Regions from separate parts of the Clostridium ljungdahlii DSM 13528 genome, predicted to be linked through region 1. Evidence: riboswitches for the same ligand, from Rfam matches in the RefSeq annotation. Region 1 holds a riboswitch; the other holds the start of a gene.

Region 1 (4,368 bases):
CTGTATACTTATGATAATTATGCACATGATTAACTTTGCTACTATGCTTATTTTACCAATGTTTCTTGAAGGTGCCCTAGGTTTATCCGCATTTACTGCTGGTCTTTTAATGTTACCTGGTGGATTTATCAACGGAATTATATCACCAATTTCAGGTCATTTATATGACAAATTTGGCCCTAAAGCATTAATTATACCTGGATATGCAATATCAACTATTACATTCTTTTTACTTTCACGTTTTGTATCTATGAGTATAACTATTCCTGTTATTATTGTGCTCCATTGTTTATCTCTAGTAGCTGTTGGACTTATAAATACTCCTGTACAAACTAATAGTTTAAATCAATTATCTCCAAAATACTATCCTCATGGAACTGCCATAATGAACACCTTACAGCAAATAGCAGGAGCATTCGGAACTTCTTTATTTGTTGCTATAATGAGTGCATCCCAAAAAAAATACTTATTTGCTGCAGGCAATCCATCTAATGCAAAGAGTCAAGCTTTAAGTTTAGTATTCGGAGTAAAGCACGCTTTTACAATTGAAACTTTCGTTCTTGTTATTGCCCTAATTTTATCTTTATTTATAGCAAATAATGCTATTAATAAAAAATCTAAAAGTATCAAAGCCTAATAGCTTTATATAAGGAACATCACATGTTTTCATCAACTTGCAAAATTTCAAACAACTTTTTGCAGTTGATATCTGTCTGTATTCCATTGTTATCCCAATGATTTTTGCATCCGCAATAATCAAGGATAACACATTGTGGGACAAGGTTTAGGCTTCTAGCCTTCAGCCCACCTTCTATTAGATTGAGTACACAAGCTACTCCTACAACGCCCACATCTCCATATCTAATATTTTTTGCATTTGAAAAGGCATCAGTTTCGTGGGGAACAATTAATACCTGAAAGTTATGGGATTTGCCAAGCTTCGTAAGCTCATTTACCCTGCAGCTTTTAGAACAATTTCTACACAAGAAACCATCTTTGACCCTTTTTCTCTTGCATACCCCCTCCGGTTTCAAGCAAATGCAAGCAGGAAGGAGTACTTTTCTTTCCTTTGTTTTAACAAATAACTTTCTAAATGCCTTACTTAATATCTCTGCTCCCACCATATTTAGATGGTACTCAACTTCCTTTCTACCACAGAAAACATTATCCTCTCTTATTCCGTATAACCTATAGTTGGTGTTTAAAAATTTTTGTACATTTGGAGTATATACTCCAAGTACCTCCATAGATCTTTTTTCAAACCACAGTGATATTTTAAAGGCACACTTGCTTACTTTTATAATATATTCTTCACTGCTATTTTTTAAAAATAGCAGCCATGTGTTCATTCTCTTACATTCATATTTGAATTCCCCTGAAGCAGTTAACCAAAGTAGTAATTTTTCAAAGTCACTTTCATCATAAGATACAGAAGAAGGCTCCACTTCTTTCTTTAAAAGATATTTACAAGCAAGCCTTCCCCTTAAATTGTCCACACTTTTTCTTAAAAATTTCGATTTTGTCCTCAAATTAAATAGAAGTTTTAAAAGATTCAAGGACAGTCTATCTGCATTTAAAGCTTTTGCTATATAGGTTTTCCACAAAACTCCAATGATTAAGAATTCAAGTTCATACTCTTCCCTACTTCTAAGTTCTTCTATGCTATTATTCTTAATAAAATTTATAAAATTTTCTATTATATTATTTGCTTCGATTTCAATTTTTTCGATAACTTCATTTGAAAAATTGGATATACACCTGTAGTATTCGTTTGAATTTTTAGATTCATCTCTAAGAAAATAGGTTATACAATTTTCCATAATATTCTCCTATTTAATCACATTTGAATTTTACTTATACAACTATATTATCACTTTTAATAACGAGAAGTCATGTTATGAATTTTTAACTTATTATCAAAATTTTGTAGATCAAAGCTTTTGAAGATAACAAAGTCCAAATAACAAAGAACAGATAAAGATGGTTTCCTTCGTACCTCAGGAAATCTACAATCTTAATATTTTCTGACATTAGGAAGAAATTTACCCTTATTTGATATTTGAACTTTAAACTTTGTTCTTTAAAAAAATTGCTTCCCAAGTTTTTTAACTGTGAAAGTTGAGTTAGGTTTCAAAGCAGTTGACAATTGGCAGTGAAAAATTACTATTGCAGCAATTTCTTCTATAGAAGTATTAAATTTATGTTTAAGTTTTTTTATGTCAATAGTCCCATCTATTTAATATGGATATACTCTGGAAATACTGTTAGAATAGCAAACATAGACAAGCCTAAATCTCAGGAATGAGATGCGGGGGATAATTATTTTTTGGGGTGAATCTTTTTACTAAAAAGTAGGGGTATCCCAATCCCGAACCCGTCAACTAACCTCGCAGGCAAAATTAAGGGGGATCTATATTTATGAATTTTAAAAAAATCAGGACAATGTTATTTGCCGCATTTCTATGCACATTATCTTTTACTCAAGTACATGCAGCTAGTTACACTGTAAAACCTGGTGACTCTCTATTTAAAATAGGAGTATTATTTAAAACAACTGCAACTACAATTATTAATGATAATGGCTTAAGTGGAAATAGCATATATCCAGGTCAAGCTCTATATGTTAATTCAAAGACCTATACTGTACAAGCCTCTGACACACTTTACTTGATAGCAAAAAAATTTGGCATATCTGTTGACACTTTAATTGCTGCCAATAGTAATGTAAGCAGTTATATCTACCCTGGACAAGTGCTAAATATTCCTGCAGGTTATGTTTTTAATGGGACAACCTCTTCAAAATATATAATTTCCTGTACTGACAGCGAAGTAGATTTGCTTGGAAGACTTGTAACTGCTGAAGCAGAAAGTGAACCTTACACAGCTAAAGTAGCTGTAGCTGCTTCAGTTATAAATAGAGTTCAAAGTCCTCAGTTTCCATCTACATTAAAAGGTGTAATATACCAAGTATCCAATGGATATTATCAATTTACTCCAGTATTAAATGGATGGATAAACAAACCTGCTTCTGATAGTTCTAGAAAGGCTGCTTTAGAAGCATTATATGGTTCTGATCCAACAAAAGGTGCTATTTATTATTTTGATGATTCCACTACAAATACTTGGCTCTGGTCAAAACCAATTGCTTTAAGAGTTGGGAAACTGGTATTCACATATTAGAATTTCTAGATTGAAATTCCACTTATACCAGTTCATATGCTGACAAATTTCATCATACTAAAAACTTTTTATAGGTCTAAAGTTCGGTATTTTGAAAATCTAAAGAAGCTTATATAAACTCGTACCTCAGACATATATAAGCTTCTAAGATTTTCTAAAATACCTCACTAAGACTTATAAAAAAAGTTTTTAAGTGTGCTTCAATTTTGTCAGCATTATTTTCTGGTATAAGTTCAAATTTCAAACTAGGATATCTCAATATAAATGGTAGAATTTAAAACCCAATTAGCAATTTAGAAGGGCTACGTTCTAGAGTTAACGATTTATGGATCGTAAAGTTTAAAGCTAAACTATAATTACTCAAAATTACTAATTATAAATCTTAGTTGAATTTATAACTTTATCATTTAAATGAAACTGGCAATTTGGATAAACTTAATTATAGAGTTATCCATCTATATATGGATTTATAACTTAAAAATCAACTTATACGTAGGCATATTTTTACAATAACGAAGCTCTTTTAAATATTTTGCATATAAGTCTTAGAAAAAAATTCATAAAAACTTAGAACTTTTGAATTGTCTGAGGTACGAGTTTTCAAAAGTTCTTAGCTTTTTTAGAATTTTTTTCTTAGACTTATCAAAATATTTAACGAGCTGAAGTTTGTAAAAAATATCCAGAGTATAAGTTGATTTTTTAGTTAGATACTCTATTCTAGAGGTATTTCTTTGCAAGCTTATCAAAACTGTCTAAAGATTTTTCTATTTTATCGTAAGAAATGCAATAGGAAAGTCTAAAGTGACCAGGGCATTTAAAGGATGAACCTGGAACTATTAGCAGGTTAAATTTCTTTGCTTCCTTTGCAAATTCAACGTCATCAGCAATTAATGACTTAGGAAATAAATAAAAAGCACCTTCAGGTTTAACACAAGAAAATCCTATTTTAACAAGATGATTGTATAGTAAGTCTCTGTTCTTCTTATATATATTCATATCTACGCTTGAATCCAAACATTTTGCAATTACCCTTTGAAATAAAGATGGTGCATTTACAAAACCTAAAATTCTATTTGCCACATTAAGGGCAGGCATTACATCTTTAAAATCATCCATATCACTACTGCAAACTACATATCCTATTCTCTCACCCGGGAGCGAAAGGGATTTGCTATAAGAATAGCCTAC
Region 2 (4,368 bases), 720 kb from region 1:
TGTATGTAAAGGCTTTAAGGTTAATTAGAGAATTAAAAATAAATGAAGCACTTAAGTTACTGGAACAATGTGCTGAAAGCGATTTTAATTATATTAAAGTAAATAATTACAGTGCCCTTTGTTATATAAAAAAGGGAGAGTATAAAAGTGCATTGGAAAAATTAAATAATGTATTAAGAGTTGATGTAAACAATGATGAAGCTAAAAAGACCATGAAGATGCTTGAAGATTTAAATGTAGTAAAGAAAAAGTTCCCACTTAAAAAGGTAGCTTGCATTTCAGCAGGTGTAATATGTTCGGTAGTTTTAATTGTATTAATTTTTAATGGTATTAAAAATAAAAGTTTGCTTAATAAAAATTTTGCAAAGATAAAAACTTCTACTATTAAAAATAGTGGACAAAAGGCTTCAGGTGTAAGTAATAAGGCTAAACCGAAAGTCGAAACCACTAAAGAAGTTTTCCCACAGGAAAAGTTTAAAGGTTATATACAAAATAAAGATTATGATTCTATATATATAGAGGTTAAAAAGTGGAAAGATAAACAATTAAGTACTGATGAAGGAGCACTTCTTTCAGAAGGTTCAAATCTCTTAAAGCAAGACGGATCTGCCTATTTTTATAAGTTAGGAACCAATTATTTAAATAGTAAAGATTATAATAATGCCAAAGCTTATCTGACAAAAGCTTATGAGTTTGGAAGTGAAAATTATCTTTATGCGGACATAATATATATGCTTGCCACAACCTTAGATTCCTCAGGAGATACAAAAAATGCTATAAATTATTATATCCAATATGATAAAGGCTTCTCTGATGGAGATTATGAAGAAACTGTACTGTACAGACTTGCCGTTATATATAAAGATACGGATAAGTCACAAGCAAAAAAATATGCTCAAAGCTTGGTAGATAAATATCCTAATTCAATTTACAATAATTCTATAATAAGTAATTTGATAAATGACTAAAATTTTTATTTTTCATTAAATTTATAGACTAAAAACGTTGACCTAGTAGATAATATATTATAAAATATAATTAAAGATAATACCCCTACGGGGTATAAGGAGGGCAAATAATGGTAGAGGAAATAAAAGATCAAGATTTTTCACAATCAATTGAAAATGCACCTACTCCTGTAGTTGTAGATTTCTGGGCTTCATGGTGTGGACCATGTAAAATGCTTTCTCCTATAATAGAAGAAGTTTCAGATGAGTTGGGGGAAAAGGCAAAATTCTTTAAGTTAAATGTAGATGAGAATCCTGTTACAGCAGCACAATTTAAAATTGCAAGTATTCCAACTGTAATGGTATTTAAAAACGGAAATATGGTAGATAAATTTGTTGGATTCAGACCAAAGGATGCAATAAAAGATGCTTTGAAAAAACATATATAGTTTAAATTATATTTATTTGTTAAAATGACAAATTGACAATTTAGTTGATTTGTCATTTTAACTATGAAATTAGAAAATAAAAATTGGAGGTGGTAGCATGGACACTAGATATGATATTGCTATAGTAGGCAGTGGCCCTGCGGGACTGTCAGCAGCAATTAATGCAAAAATAAGAAATAAAAATATAATTGTTTTTGGAAGCAGCGAGCTCAGTGGCAAATTAATAAAAGCACCTAAAATAGATAATTACCTAGGGCTTCCTGGTATAACAGGAATACAGTTAAAAGATAGATTTCAGCAGCATGTGGCAAACATGGGGATAAATATAACTTATGAAAGAATAAATACTATATATGCTATGGGACAGTATTTTGGTGTTGCTGTAAATGAAAAAATGTATGAAGCAAGTGCAGTTATATTGGCAACTGGCATTGAATATACAAAAGCATTAAAGGGGGAAGAAGAATTCCTAGGGAGAGGAGTCGGATATTGTGCTACCTGTGATGCGCCTCTTTATAGAGGAAAGGTTGTTACTATAATAGGGTATAATAAAGAAGCTGAAGCAGAAGCCAATTATGTAAATGAACTGTCTAAAAAAACATACTATATACCAATGTATAAAGAAAGCTTAAATTTAAGTGAAAATATAGAAGTAGTAAGAGATAAGGTCGTAGAGATATCTGGAGGAAATAAAGTAGAAAAGGTAATTTTGAAAAGTAAGGAAATAGTTACAGATGGAGTGTTTGTTTTAAAAGATAGCATAGCACCAGATAAATTGGTACCGGGACTTATTATGGAAAATGGACATATAAAAGTAGATATGGATATGAAGACTAATATTGAAGGTTGTTTTGCAGCAGGAGATTGTGTGGGGAGACCTTATCAGTATATGAAAGCCGCAGGACAGGGACAGGTAGCAGCACTAAATGCTGTCTTTTACATTGATAAAAATTAATTAAAAAATCCCCCTCATCTTAAAAAAAGATGAGGGGGATTTTTTTAATTAGCTACAAAAAATACATGATGCCCTATAGTTCTCATATTTCTTTTATCTATGTTTTTCATCCATTGAGATGTGGCTATTTGGGGATTATAAAAGAAAATAGATTTACCTGAAGGATCTATACCTTTTAGAGCCTGAGAAACTGCACTATAACTGCTTTCATTTGGAGATACATTTATAGTACCATTTTTGACACAGGAAAAAGCACCCCTCTGTTTTATAACACCTTCTACTGTCTTTGGAAACTCAGGGTATTTTAATCTGTTTAGTATTACGGAAGCTACTGCTACCTGCCCTTCAAATGGTTCTGAATTGCTTTCAGCATAAACAACTTTAGCCATTAAATCAACATCATTTTGAGTTATATATATCTTTTGATCAGAGTAATTAAACACTTGCACGACTTCTTCTTGACCATTAAATAAATTGGAACTGGTACTGTCTAAATTCTTTGCAGTTACTTTAGAAAAAGGAATAAGTAACAGTAAAGAAAACAGTATTAAACAAAAAATTTTTTTCAATCTAATCCTCTCCTTATTACCGACGGGGTTAGCTGACGGGTTCGGTAAAGGCATAACCTACGTAAATACGATTCACCCCAATGTTACTGGTTTCCCCGCGTTTTTAGTAAAACTTAGGCTAATGATATTGTACCCATATAAAAAAATAAAATACGATAAAAATGTATTTTATTAAAATTTTATAAAATAATTTATTACGTGATATAAACAATATCAAATAGTGTATAATTTAAATATATATTTATTGACAGGTGGTGAGATGGGTGGAATTATTGCAAATGACAGCTAATTCAATAAGAAATATAAGTATATCCTCCGTTATGGATATACTAGTAGTATCATATATACTCTATAAAGGATACATGCTTATAAAAGAAACTAGAGCTGAACAGCTTTTAAAGGGAATTATTCTTATAATATTTCTTATACCAATAAGCAGCTTTTTTAATTTAACTATGCTCAATTGGATACTTACCAAGACTTTGACCATAGGCGTCCTTTCTATTGTTATTATATTTCAACCGGAAATTCGTCGGGCACTGGAGCAGTTAGGAAGAACCGCTTTTAATGATAAGCATATTTTAGAAGACGAAGAGACTATGGAAAAGGTTATAACAGAAATTACAAATTCAGTAGGCAATTTATCTGAAAGCAAAACAGGGGCACTTATTGTAATAGAACAAGTTACTGGACTCGGAGATATAATAAATACCGGTACTAAGATAGATGCTTTGGTATCATCTGCTCTTCTAGAAAACATATTTGTAGTAAATACTCCACTGCATGATGGGGCAACTGTAATAAGAAATAATAGAATAGTTTCAGCAGGATGTTTTTTGCCGCTTACTAGTAATAACGATTTAAACAAAAAGTTAGGCACAAGACATAGGGCTGCAATTGGTATATCAGAGAATTCCGATGCACTTATCATAGTGGTTTCAGAAGAGACTGGTACTATTTCTCTTGCCATGAATGGAAAAATTACAAGGAATTATACAAAGGATAGGTTGAAAAAAGTTCTTATAAATATAATGAAAAATAGATTTCAGAAAAAGAGTACATGGAGAGAGAGGGTGATTGGGTGGAAAGAAAAAATAAAAGGAACCAAATCCTAGTAAAAATATGCTGTGTAATAGCGTCATTTATTCTATGGCTGTACATATTCAACGTAGAAGATCCTATGAGGGAAAGAAAGATTGTGGTACCTGTTACTATAGTGAATAAAGATGCACTTGCTCAATCGAAACTTGTACAAATAGATAATCAATCCGCTAGTATATCTCTTTTAATAAAGGGCAATGCTTCCAATGTATATTCAGTAAAACCATCAGATTTTAAATTACAATCAGATTTAAATGCTTATGTTATGAAAAAAGGGGAAAATAATATACCTGTAGAAGTAAAGAAAAGCCCTGATAACATAAGTATATTAAATAATGAAAATTTGT

Evidence for each region. Region 1 has a riboswitch for cyclic di-AMP ahead of CLJU_RS02280 (LysM peptidoglycan-binding domain-containing protein). Riboswitches for the same ligand answer to the same signal wherever they lie in the genome.
Region 2: linked by a shared signal. The riboswitch ahead of CLJU_RS19935 (cell wall hydrolase) and the one ahead of CLJU_RS02280 (LysM peptidoglycan-binding domain-containing protein) in region 1 are both predicted to bind cyclic di-AMP.

Annotation. Positions count from the first base shown of each region.
Region 1 is NC_014328.1:496,000-500,367, reverse strand. It holds gene CLJU_RS02290 (MDR family MFS transporter) at 1-637, shown strand, start outside; gene CLJU_RS02285 (DUF116 domain-containing protein) at 657-1,820, opposite strand; cyclic di-AMP (ydaO/yuaA leader) riboswitch at 2,276-2,411, shown strand; gene CLJU_RS02280 (LysM peptidoglycan-binding domain-containing protein) at 2,419-3,180, shown strand; gene CLJU_RS02275 (pyridoxal phosphate-dependent aminotransferase) at 3,898-4,368, opposite strand, start outside.
Region 2 is NC_014328.1:4,401,568-4,405,935, reverse strand. It holds gene CLJU_RS19950 (tetratricopeptide repeat protein) at 1-968, shown strand, start outside; gene trxA (thioredoxin) at 1,079-1,396, shown strand; gene CLJU_RS19940 (NAD(P)/FAD-dependent oxidoreductase) at 1,494-2,351, shown strand; gene CLJU_RS19935 (cell wall hydrolase) at 2,396-2,920, opposite strand; cyclic di-AMP (ydaO/yuaA leader) riboswitch at 2,923-3,050, opposite strand; gene cdaA (diadenylate cyclase CdaA) at 3,184-4,035, shown strand; gene CLJU_RS19925 (CdaR family protein) at 4,002-4,368, shown strand, end outside.